One region of the Pseudomonas arabinosi genome, then DNA from elsewhere that is predicted to be linked to it. Evidence: predicted binding sites of a transcription regulator. Region 1 holds the regulator's gene; the other holds the start of a gene.
What was found. Region 1 encodes FliA, which starts transcription of late flagellar genes. Its sites were predicted from a motif close to CTAAAGTTTNNNNNNNNNNNGCCGNTAA; they were not measured.
Positions count from the first base shown of each region.

Region 2: a site for FliA is predicted at 3,538-3,565, ahead of ACMXYJ_RS29235 (Maf family protein). Genes of this name have one in related genera too.

Region 1 covers NZ_CP180480.1:2,114,006-2,120,115, forward strand. The annotation lists gene flhA (flagellar biosynthesis protein FlhA) at 1-1,137, shown strand, start outside; gene flhF (flagellar biosynthesis protein FlhF) at 1,149-2,477, shown strand; gene fleN (flagellar synthesis regulator FleN) at 2,594-3,424, shown strand; gene fliA (RNA polymerase sigma factor FliA) at 3,421-4,161, shown strand; gene ACMXYJ_RS09875 (chemotaxis response regulator CheY) at 4,329-4,700, shown strand; gene ACMXYJ_RS09880 (protein phosphatase CheZ) at 4,731-5,519, shown strand; gene ACMXYJ_RS09885 (chemotaxis protein CheA) at 5,557-6,110, shown strand, end outside.
Region 2 covers NZ_CP180480.1:6,280,946-6,287,055, reverse strand. The annotation lists gene gatA (Asp-tRNA(Asn)/Glu-tRNA(Gln) amidotransferase subunit GatA) at 1-125, opposite strand, end outside; gene gatC (Asp-tRNA(Asn)/Glu-tRNA(Gln) amidotransferase subunit GatC) at 142-429, opposite strand; gene mreB (rod shape-determining protein MreB) at 644-1,681, shown strand; gene mreC (rod shape-determining protein MreC) at 1,860-2,981, shown strand; gene mreD (rod shape-determining protein MreD) at 2,981-3,472, shown strand; gene ACMXYJ_RS29235 (Maf family protein) at 3,676-4,272, shown strand; gene rng (ribonuclease G) at 4,330-5,787, shown strand; gene ACMXYJ_RS29225 (YhdP family protein) at 5,863-6,110, shown strand, end outside.

The DNA.
Region 1 (6,110 bases):
AACGTGGTCAAGGTTCAGGCCCTGCAAGAGGTCAAGCGTCAACAGGAGCTATTGCCATCACCCGCTCGCGCTCAGGAAACCAAGGAGCTTGGCTGGGATGACGTCACTCCGATCGACATGATCGGCCTGGAAGTCGGCTACCGGCTGATTCCGCTGGTGGACCGCAATCAGGGGGGGCAGTTGCTGGCGCGGATCAAGGGCGTGCGCAAGAAGCTGTCCCAGGATCTGGGCTTCCTCATGCCGACTGTGCATATCCGTGACAACCTCGACCTGGCGCCGAGTGCCTACCGCCTGACCCTGATGGGGGTGATCCTGGCCGAAGCGGAAATTTACCCGGACCGCGAACTGGCGATCAACCCAGGGCAGGTCTACGGTACGCTCAACGGCATTACCGCCAAAGATCCGGCTTTCGGTCTGGAGGCGGTCTGGATCGAAGTCAGTCAGCGTGCCCAAGCGCAATCCCTCGGATACACCGTGGTAGATGCCAGTACGGTAGTGGCAACCCACTTGAACCAGATTCTGTACAAGCACTCGAGCGAGTTGATCGGCCACGAAGAAGTGCAGCAACTCATGCAATTGCTGGCCAAAAGCTCACCAAAACTGGCCGAAGAGCTGGTGCCGGGTGTGGTGTCGCTGTCGCAGTTGCTCAAAGTATTGCAGGCATTGCTGGCCGAACAGGTGCCCGTACGGGACATTCGCAGCATTGCCGAAGCCATCGCAAACAACGCCAGCAAGAGTCAAGATACTGCCGCGCTGGTGGCCGCGGTGCGCGTCGGCGTATCCCGCGCAATCGTCCAAAGCATTGTAGGCACTGACTCCGAGCTACCAGTGATCACGCTGGAGCCAAGGTTGGAACAAATATTGCTCAATAGTCTTCAGAAGGCAGGACAAGGCTCGGAAGAGGGTGTTCTGCTGGAGCCAAGCATGGCTGAGAAACTGCAACGCTCGTTGATCGATGCGGCGCAGCGTCAGGAAATGCAAGGTCAACCGGTGATTCTGCTGGTAGCCGGTCCGGTTCGCGCGATGCTGTCGCGATTCGGCCGATTGGCAGTCCCGGGTTTGCATGTGTTGGCTTACCAGGAAATTCCTGACAACAAGCAAGTGACCATCGTTGCGACAGTAGGGCCCAACGGCTGAGGTAGTGGTTTATGCAAGTTAAGCGTTTTTTCGCCGCCGATATGCGTCAGGCCATGAAACTGGTTCGTGATGAGCTGGGCGCTGATGCCGCCATCATTGGCAACCGCCGGATCGCCGGTGGCGTCGAGCTGACGGCTGCCCTGGATTACAAGTTGTCGGCGCTGGCTCCGCGCGTTCCGAACATGGAACTCGAAGACGAGCTGCGCAAGACCCAATCGCGGATCGTCACCGCCCAGGCCGAACTGAGCCTGCGCAGCGATGGCGAGAGCGATAAGTCCACCAATCGCCAATTGTTCGCCGGCCTGCCACTGACCGCCGCCGAGCCGCTGATCGAGCCGACCTACACCGAACCCCGTCGTCCTGCACCGGCTGCGGCACCGGCCTCCGGTGGCGTCGATCCACGGGCGTTCGACTCGATGCGTTTCGAACTCAACAGCCTGCGCGAACTGATGGAAGTGCAACTCGGCTCCCTGGCCTGGAATCAGCTGCAAGGCAGCCGTCCGGCCCAGGCCAATCTTTGGCGTCGCCTGCAACGCATCGGTCTGTCCGGCCCGTTGTCGCGCGATTTGCTGGCGCTGATTACCGATATTGAAGAGCCTCGTCAGGCCTGGCGCATGTTGCTGGCACACCTGGCGCGGATGATCGCCACACCGGAAGTCGAGCCTCTGGAAGAGGGTGGCGTGATTGCCATGGTCGGCCCCGCCGGCATGGGCAAGACCACCACCCTGGCCAAGCTCGCGGCCCGTTACGTGCTCAAGTACGGCGCGCAGAATATCGCGCTGGTCAGCATGGACAGCTATCGAATTGGTGCTCAGGAACAACTCAAGACGTTGGGCCGGATCCTCAATGTGTCAGTGACGCATGTCGATCCGGGCCAATCGCTGGTGCAGGCGCTTGAGCCTTTGCTGCGCAAACGCGTGGTGCTGATCGATACCGCGGGCCTTCAGGCCAGCGATCCGGCACTGCGCATGCAGCTCGAAAGCCTGGCCGGTCGTGGCATCAAATCGAAAAATTATCTGGTTTTGGCAACCACCAGCCAGAAACAGGTTCTAACGGCCGCTTATCACAGTTACAAGCGTTGTGGGCTCGCTGGCTGCATCCTGACTAAACTGGATGAAACGGCAAGTCTGGGCGAGGTGTTGAGCCTGGCCATCAGTCATGAATTGCCGGTGGTCTACCTGACCGATGGCCCGCGGATTCCGGATGATTTGCATCTACCGCGTCGTCATCAGTTGGTCAGTCGCGCCGTAAGCGTGCAAATGCAAGAAGAACCCAGCGAAGAAGCCATGGCTGACATGTTCGCTGATATTTACCACAGCCCGACCAAGCAGGTCGGCTGAGGTATTAATGAACAGTTTTTGTACCTACATCGATGGTCTGCCATGCATTGTTCAGTTAGTGAACGCGCAGCCAGTAATGTGGCCTCCGTCTAAGTAAGACAAGGTAAAGAAAATTCATGGGCAGCATGCATCCCGTACAGGTGATCGCGGTGACCGGCGGCAAAGGTGGCGTCGGGAAGACTAACGTGTCAGTGAACTTGTCCCTGGCTTTAGCAGAGCTCGGTCGACGCGTCATGCTGTTGGACGCCGATCTGGGGCTGGCGAACGTCGACGTCCTGCTGGGACTGACACCCAAACGTACTTTGGCCGACGTGATCGAAGGCCGCTGCGAGCTGCGCGACGTACTGTTGCAAGGCCCTGGCGGCATCCGCATCGTCCCGGCCGCGTCCGGCACACAGAGCATGGTTCATTTGAGCCCGGCCCAACACGCCGGCCTGATCCAGGCGTTCAGCGATATCGGCGACAACCTCGACGTGCTGGTGATCGACACCGCTGCGGGCATTGGTGACTCGGTCGTCAGTTTCGTCCGCGCAGCGCAAGAAGTCTTGCTGGTGGTCTGCGACGAGCCGACCTCGATCACCGATGCCTACGCACTGATCAAACTGCTGAACCGCGATTACGGCATGAACCGCTTCCGCGTCCTGGCCAACATGGCCCAGAGCCCGCAGGAAGGTCGCAACCTGTTCGCCAAGTTGACCAAGGTCACGGATCGCTTTCTTGATGTCGCCTTACAATACGTTGGCGCGGTGCCTTACGACGAAAGTGTGCGCAAGGCTGTGCAGAAGCAACGCGCCGTCTACGAAGCCTTCCCGCGTTCCAAGTGCTCACTGGCGTTCAAGGCCATTGCACAGAAGGTCGATACCTGGCCACTGCCTGCGAACCCGCGCGGGCACCTGGAGTTTTTCGTCGAGCGCCTCGTGCAACAAACCGCAGGACCCGTGCTATGACAGCCAGTGGCTATAACCTCTACAAGAAGTCGGCACGTGATGCGCAGTACGAGCTGATCGAGCGTTACGCGCCACTGGTTAAACGCATTGCCTATCACTTGCTGGCGCGTTTGCCAGCCAGTGTCCAGGTTGAAGATCTGATCCAGGCCGGGATGATCGGCCTGCTTGAAGTGTCGACCAAATACGACGCCAGCAAAGGCGCGAGTTTCGAGACGTACGCGGGTATTCGAATCCGTGGCGCGATGCTCGACGAAGTACGCAAGGGGGACTGGGCGCCACGTTCGGTCCACCGCAATACCCGGATGGTCAGCGACGCCATTCGCTCGATTGAAGCTAAAACCGGTCGTGACGCTAAAGATCACGAGGTTGCGGCCGAACTCCAATTGAGTCTCGACGATTATTACGGGATTTTGAACGACACCCTGGGCAGCCGGCTATTCAGTTTCGACGATCTGTTGCAGGACGGCGAACACGAAGGGCTGCACGAGGATGGCGCCAGTGCTCATCTCGAGCCGTCACGCGATCTGGAAGATGAACGCTTCCAGGCGGCGCTGGCGGACGCGATTGCCAATTTGCCGGAGCGTGAGCGACTGGTGTTGGCGCTGTACTACGACGAAGAGTTGAATCTCAAGGAAATCGGTGAGGTCCTGGGGGTCAGCGAATCTCGGGTCAGCCAGTTACACAGCCAGTGCGCGGCCCGTTTGCGGGGGCGTTTGGGGGAGTGGCGAGCGCGCTGAAGGCAGTGTGGGGACACTGCGAACGCGGCTGGTGGGGTGTTGAACCGTACCGGTCCCGATCTGTTGTGCTCCAGACAGTCATTGAGTGCTTTGCCGGATTGATTGAAATGGCGTGTCCAGGTGCTGGGCGCGTTTAAGACTGCTTGGAGGTCGAATTGGACAAGAACATGAAAATCCTCATCGTTGATGACTTCTCAACGATGCGGCGGATCATTAAAAACCTGTTGCGTGACCTTGGGTTCACCAACACGGTCGAGGCCGACGATGGCACTACTGCCATTCCGGTTCTCAACAGCGGCAGCATCGACTTTCTGGTAACGGACTGGAACATGCCCGGCATGACCGGTATCGATCTGCTGCGCCACGTGCGTGCCGATGAAAAACTCAAACACCTGCCGGTGTTGATGGTCACGGCCGAAGCCAAGCGCGAGCAAATCATCGAAGCCGCTCAGGCGGGTGTGAACGGTTATGTGGTCAAGCCATTCACGGCTCAGGCGTTGAAAGACAAGATTGAAAAGATCTTCGAACGCATCGGTTGATGTGCAAAGCAAGTCCGCCACGGGGGAGCTATGGAGCATAACGAGTCTTCACAGGGCGATTTCGAATCGACTCTGAAAAAACACGCGGTCGAACTGGTCGAAAGCCTTGAAAAAGGCAGGTTCGGCGACGCTGTGCAACTGATCCATGAGCTCAATCAGACCCGTGACCGTGGCCTGTATCAGGAAGTGGGCAAGCTCACTCGCGAGCTGCATAGCGCGATCGTCAATTTCCAGATTGACCCGCACATGCCGCAAGCCGAGGAAGTCTCGCAGATCACGGACGCCACCGAGCGTCTGGGTTATGTGGTCAAGCTGACCGAAGCTGCAGCCAACCGCACCATGGACCTGGTGGAAAACGCCACGCCGCTGGTCAATGGCCTGAGCAACGAAGCCCAGGCCTTGAGTACCGACTGGGGACGGTTCATGCGTCGCGAAGTCGGGGCTGAAGAGTTCCGCGAGCTGGCCCGGCGAGTCGACGGTTTCCTGACACGCAGCAGCGAAGACAATCGCGTTGTGTCGGGCAACCTCAACGACATCCTGCTCGCTCAGGATTACCAGGACCTCACCGGTCAGGTGATCAAGCGTGTGACCCAATTGGTCACCGAAGTTGAAAGCAACCTGCTCAAGCTCGTGCTTATGGCCAGTCAGGTGGACCGCTTTGCGGGCATCGAACATGACCGTGAAGCGATGCTGGCAGAAAAAGATCCGCAAAAACATCTCTCTCAGGGTGAAGGTCCGCAGATTCATGCCGATAAAAGAGAAGACGTTGTGTCCGGTCAGGACGATGTGGACGATTTGCTATCCAGTCTTGGATTTTAGGTTTTTAGGTTTTTAGACCTTTAGGAGCACCCCCTTAATGAGCTTCGGCGCCGATGAAGAGATCCTTCAGGATTTCCTGGTTGAGGCCGGCGAGATTCTAGAGCAACTGTCCGAACAGCTGGTCGAGCTTGAAAGCCGACCCGATGATGCGGACTTGCTCAATGCAATTTTTCGCGGTTTTCACACTGTAAAAGGAGGCGCCGGCTTCCTCCAGCTCAACGAGCTGGTGGAGTGCTGTCACATCGCCGAGAACGTGTTCGACATCCTGCGCAAGGGTGAACGTCGCGTCGACTCGGAACTGATGGACGTGGTTCTCGAAGCGCTGGATGCGGTGAACGGTATGTTTACCGAAGTCCGCGAGCGCAGCCCGATCACGGCTGCCACGCCTGAATTGCTGGCCGCTCTGGCCCGTTTGGCCGAGCCGCAGGCGGCAGAAGCTGCACCGGTTGCCGACGTGGTCGAAACACCGGCTGCTGAAAGCGAATCGGGTGACATCACCGATAATGAATTCGAACAACTGCTGGACTCGCTGAACGCCGTCAAGGCTCAGGCAGAAGCCCCGGCAGCTGTGCCAGCGCCGAGCAGCAATGC
Region 2 (6,110 bases), 2.8 Mb from region 1:
ATGAAACTGTTGAGCTGAGGGTCGAGCAGGGCGATACGCGCCAGCAGGGTTTTGGTCAGCTCTTCGGAAGAAAACTTTTTATCGGCGAGACCGCGGGCGATCTCGGCCAGAGTCAATTGATGCATTGCAGGCTCTTTCCCTTTAGTCGATGACTTTCGGAACCAGGTACAGGCCGTTTTCGACCGCTGGTGCGATGGACTGATAGGCCTCGCGATGATTGGTCTCGGTCACGACGTCTGCACGCAGGCGCTGGCTGGCTTCCAGTGGATGGGCGAGCGGCTCGATACCGTCGGTATTGACCGCCTGCATTTCGTCGACCAGCCCCAGAATGCTGTTCAGGGCCGAAGTGATGTGTGGAAGATCGGCATCATTAAGGCCAAGACAGGCCAGATGAGCGATTTTTTCCACGTCGGAGCGTTCAAGCGTCATGGGATTCTCCAGTGGAAGGAAAACAGAACGGATGCTATCCGTGTGTTAGATTGTCGGAACACTACCGCATTTCTACGGTCATAAGGCCGCGATTGTGGGGGTTGGTGCACAGAAAAGCGGCCAATTTAACATATTGGCGCCTTGCCCAAAATCCCTGTCGTTGTTAGAGTTTGCCGCACTTTTTTACCCACGCGTTGCCTAGGGTCCTTTCCCCATGTTCAAGAAACTGCGTGGCATGTTTTCCAGCGATCTTTCCATTGACCTGGGCACTGCCAACACCCTTATTTACGTGCGCGAGCGCGGTATCGTCCTGAATGAGCCCTCGGTTGTGGCTATTCGGACACACGGTAACCAGAAAAGTGTCGTTGCTGTCGGCACCGAGGCCAAGCGCATGCTCGGCCGTACGCCGGGCAACATTGCTGCCATTCGTCCGATGAAGGATGGCGTGATCGCCGACTTCAGCGTTTGCGAAAAGATGCTGCAGTACTTTATCAACAAGGTTCACGAAAACAGCTTCCTGCAGCCTAGCCCTCGTGTGTTGATCTGCGTTCCGTGCAAATCCACCCAGGTTGAGCGTCGTGCCATCCGTGAGTCGGCCCTCGGTGCCGGTGCCCGTGAAGTGTTCCTGATCGAAGAGCCAATGGCTGCTGCGATCGGTGCCGGCTTGCCGGTTGAAGAAGCTCGCGGCTCGATGGTTGTCGATATCGGTGGCGGTACCACTGAAATCGCGCTGATCTCCCTGAACGGTGTGGTTTATGCCGAATCCGTACGGGTTGGCGGCGACCGCTTCGACGAAGCGATCATCACTTACGTGCGTCGCAACTACGGCAGCCTGATCGGCGAATCCACTGCCGAGCGCATCAAGCAGGAAATCGGTACTGCCTACCCGGGCGGCGAAGTTCGTGAAGTCGACGTTCGTGGCCGTAACCTGGCCGAAGGCGTTCCACGCGCATTCACCCTGAACTCCAATGAAGTGCTGGAAGCTCTGCAAGAGTCCCTGGCCACCATCGTTCAGGCTGTGAAAAGTGCGCTGGAGCAATCGCCTCCGGAACTGGCTTCCGATATCGCTGAGCGTGGTCTGGTGCTGACCGGTGGTGGCGCCTTGCTGCGTGACCTCGACAAGTTGCTGGCCCAGGAAACCGGTCTGCCGGTAATTGTTGCCGAAGACCCGCTGACCTGTGTTGCTCGCGGCGGTGGCCGTGCATTGGAAATGATGGATAAACACACCATGGACCTGCTGTCGAGCGAGTGATCTCGCCCGACGCATCTATGCTGTTGGCGCGCAGGCAGCACTTTGCAGTGCTGCCTGTTGGCGTTTATCTTCTGTCAGTCTGCATCCAGGCCGGTTTGATGCCGTATGAATAAAGAGAACATTTGCCTGGGAGGAGCGGCTTATTAAACCGCTTTTCACCAAAGGGCCTTCACTGGGCGTGCGCTTGTTGGTGCTGGTCGTGCTATCGGTCGCGCTGATGGTGGTCGATGCCCGCTTCACACTGTTCAAGCCAGTGCGTAGCCAAATGTCGCTGGTGCTGATGCAGTCTTACTGGATCACCGACCTGCCACAGCGGCTATGGCAGGGTGTGGCCAGCCAATTTGGCAGCCGTACCGAGCTCGTCGCCGAAAACGAAAAACTCAAAACCGAAAACCTGCTGTTGCAGGGGCGCATGCAAAAGCTTGCCGCCCTCACTGAGCAGAACGTTCGGCTGCGCGAGTTGCTCAATTCCTCTGCGCTGGTCAACGAAAAGGTCGAAGTGGCCGAGTTGATCGGCATGGACCCCAACCCCTTCACCCACCGCATCATCATCAATAAAGGTGAGCGTGACGGTGTGGTCCTCGGTCAGCCGGTGCTCGATGCCCGCGGCCTGATGGGCCAGGTGGTCGAGTTGATGCCGTACACCTCTCGCGTGCTGTTGCTGACCGACACCACTCACAGCATTCCGGTGCAGGTGAACCGCAACGGTCTGCGGGCGATTGCCAGCGGCACCGGTAACCCGGAACGCCTGGAACTGCGACATGTGGCCGATACCGCCGATATTAAAGAAGGCGATCTGCTGGTCAGTTCCGGTCTGGGGCAGCGGTTCCCGGCGGGTTACCCGGTGGCGACGGTCAAGGAAGTGATTCACGATTCCGGTCAACCGTTCGCTATTGTGCGTGCCGTGCCGACCGCCGCTCTGAACCGCAGCCGCTACCTGTTGCTGGTATTCACCGACGGCCGCACAGCCGAAGAGCGCGCCAACGAGGCTGCCCAGGCTCAAGAAGCTTTGGACCAGCACGGTGGTGGACCGATCATTCCAGCGACCGTGCCGAAACCTGCCATCGTCCCGGCTGCTGTTGCTGCGCCCGTGACGCCGGTTGCGCCGCCGACTGCCCCTGCTGCTACAACCCCGCCCAAACCTGCGGCAACTCATCCTGCTGCTGCGAAACCTGCCGCCAGCAAGCCGCCCGCGACGCAACCTGCGGCCGCTAAACCGCCGGCCACGCCACCCGCTGCCGTGAAGCCTGCTGCCAAACCGCCTGTCTCTGCGCCGGCCACCACTGGGGGACGAGAATAATGGTTGGTGCTACTGCCTCCCGAAACGGCTGGATGGTCTGGCTGACGTTCGCCATAGGCATGCTGCTCAGCGTTTCGCCGCTGCCGCAATTCATGGAAATCCTCCGTCCACTGTGGCTGGCCTTGCTGCTGGCATTCTGGGCGTTAGCCATGCCGCAGAAAGTCGGGATGACCACCGCGTGGTGCCTCGGCCTGGCCGAAGACGTGCTTTATGGCACGCTGCTGGGCCAGAACGCGTTGATCCTGACGCTGATCACATACCTGGTGCTGGCGCTGCAACAACGCCTGCGCATGTTCCCGATGTGGCAACAGAGCCTGGTGATCCTGGTGATCTTCGGCCTCGCGCAGCTTGTTCAACTATGGCTCAGCGCCCTGACCGGCAATCGTCAGCCGACGCTGGCGCTGGTCTTGCCTGCACTGGTCAGTGCATTGCTCTGGCCATGGGTCAGCTACGGTTTGCGCGGTTTGCGTCGACGCTACAAAATCAATTAATTCGGTCAGGCATTTGCCCGCACCGGTGCCCTGTCTCGCAAATACGTTTCTTTTTTGGCGAGTGGCTGTTGTTGCCAGGCAAGGCGCCGCGACAAGTCATAGCTGGCTATGGCGAGGAGCGGCAACGCAGTATGGCAACAACAGACGCCGCCAAAAAGGAACAGTATTTGTGAGGCGGGGCACTAAACAAGGGAGATGTCTTGATGAAACAGCTGTACCTCGCCTCAGGCTCGCCGCGTCGACGTGAACTGCTCGCGCAGATCGGCGTGCCGTTCTCCGCCATCAGCGCGGACATCGATGAAACCCCTTTAGACAATGAATCCCCGACGGCTTATGTCGAGCGCCTGGCGTGCGGCAAAGCCGAGGCCGGGCGTGGGACTGTCGTGTCCGACGCAGATTTTTGCGTGCTGGGCGCCGACACCGCCGTGGTGCTGGACGGAAAAATTCTTGGCAAGCCGGTTGATGAAGCCCAGGCGTGCGCCATGCTTATGATGTTGTCCGGGTGCGAACATGAAGTCCTGACGGCGATTGCGGTGCGAGAGGGCGAGCGTTGCGAGTCTCGGGTGGTGCGCAGTCTGGTGCGTTTTCGCAACATCAATCGCGATGAAGCGATGGCTTACTGGGCCAGCGGCGAGCCGCAAGACAAGGCCGGCGGCTACGGCATTCAAGGACTCGGCGCGGTGTTTGTCGCCGGGCTCAATGGCAGTTACTCGGCGGTGGTCGGGTTACCGCTGTGCGAAACCGCTGAGCTGCTGGGCCATTTCGGCATACCCTGTTGGCAAACCCTTAACGCGCGTTGAGCGTCGTACTGACAAGATGCGGCCATTATCGTGAACATGCCTGAACGAGACCCTGCCATGAGTGAAGAGATCCTGATCAACATCACGCCGATGGAATCGCGCGTGGCGGTGGTTGAAAACGGTGTTCTGCAAGAGGTCCACGTCGAGCGCACGCAAAAGCGCGGGATCGTCGGCAACATCTATAAAGGCAAGGTCGTGCGGGTATTGCCCGGCATGCAGGCGGCATTCGTCGACATCGGACTGGACCGCGCCGCGTTCATTCACGCCTCGGAAATCTCCCTGCGCGAAGGCCCGGCGGTCGAGAGCATCAGCGCTCTGGTTCACGAGGGTCAGAGCCTGGTGGTGCAAGTCACCAAGGACCCGATCGGCTCCAAAGGCGCACGCCTGACGACTCAGTTGTCGATTCCATCGCGTTATCTGGTGTACATGCCGCGCACGGCGCACGTTGGCATTTCGTTGAAGATCGAAGACGAAGCCGAGCGCGAACGACTCAAACAAGTGGTCACCGATTGTGTGGCCAAAGAAGGCATTCAAGAGGCCGGTGGCTTCATCCTGCGTACCGCTGCCGAAGGTGCCGGTGCCGATGAAATCCTCATGGACATTCGCTACCTGCGTCGTCTCTGGGATCAGATCAACGAGCAGATCAAAACCATCAGCGCGCCGAGTGTGATCTACGAAGACCTCGGCCTGGCGCTGCGCACCTTGCGTGACCTGGTGAGCCCGAAGATCGAGAAGATCCGGATCGACTCCCGGGAAACCTTCCAGAAAACCACGCAGTTCGTCGCCGAGTTGATGCCGGAAATCGCCGATCGTCTTGAGCATTACCCGGGTGAGCGGCCGATCTTCGACCTGTACGGCGTCGAAGATGAAATCCAGAAAGCACTGGAGCGCAAAGTCCCGCTGAAATCCGGCGGTTACCTGGTGGTCGATCCGGCGGAAGCCATGAGCACCATCGACGTCAACACCGGGGCGTTCGTCGGTCATCGCAACCTCGAAGAAACCATTTTCAAGACCAACCTCGAAGCCGCGACCGCCATTGCTCGCCAGCTGCGCCTGCGCAATCTGGGCGGGATCATCATCATCGACTTCATCGACATGGAAGATGAAGAGCACCAGCGTCAGGTGCTGCGCACGCTCGAGAAGCAGCTGGAACGCGATCACGCCAAGACCAACATCATCGGCATCACCGAGTTGGGCCTGGTGCAGATGACTCGCAAGCGCACCCGCGAAAGCCTTGAACAAGTACTGTGTGAACCGTGCGGCAGCTGTCAGGGCCGCGGCAAGCTCAAGACGCCGGAAACCGTTTGCTACGAGATTTTCCGCGAAATCCTCCGAGAAGCTCGCGCCTATCAGGCGGAAGGCTATCGTGTATTGGCAAACCAGAAAGTGGTCGACCGTTTGCTCGATGAAGAATCGGGCAATGTCGCCGAGCTCGAAGGTTTTATCGGACGCACCATCCGGTTCCAGGTGGAAACCATGTATTCCCAGGAACAATACGACGTGGTGCTGCTCTGAATCGCTGTATTTCAACCCTGTTAGAACGGCTGGCCTCAGCTTTTTGCAGCATTTTTGCCATGGGAGCCAACTGACATGGAACGTCTGACACGCATTTTGGCCGCACTGACCCGCTGGGGTCTGGGGCTGTGTGCGTTGGTGTTGGTGTTGTTGGCGTTGTACGTCAGCCTCGGCCGAGAGCTGACCCCGCTGGTGGCCGAATACCGTGCCGAAGTCGAAGCCAAAGCCAGCGCTGCCTTGGGCATGCCGCTGAACATCGGCGAACTGGAAGGTAACTGGAGCGGCTTCGCTCCGATTATGCTGGCTCACGACGTGATGATCGG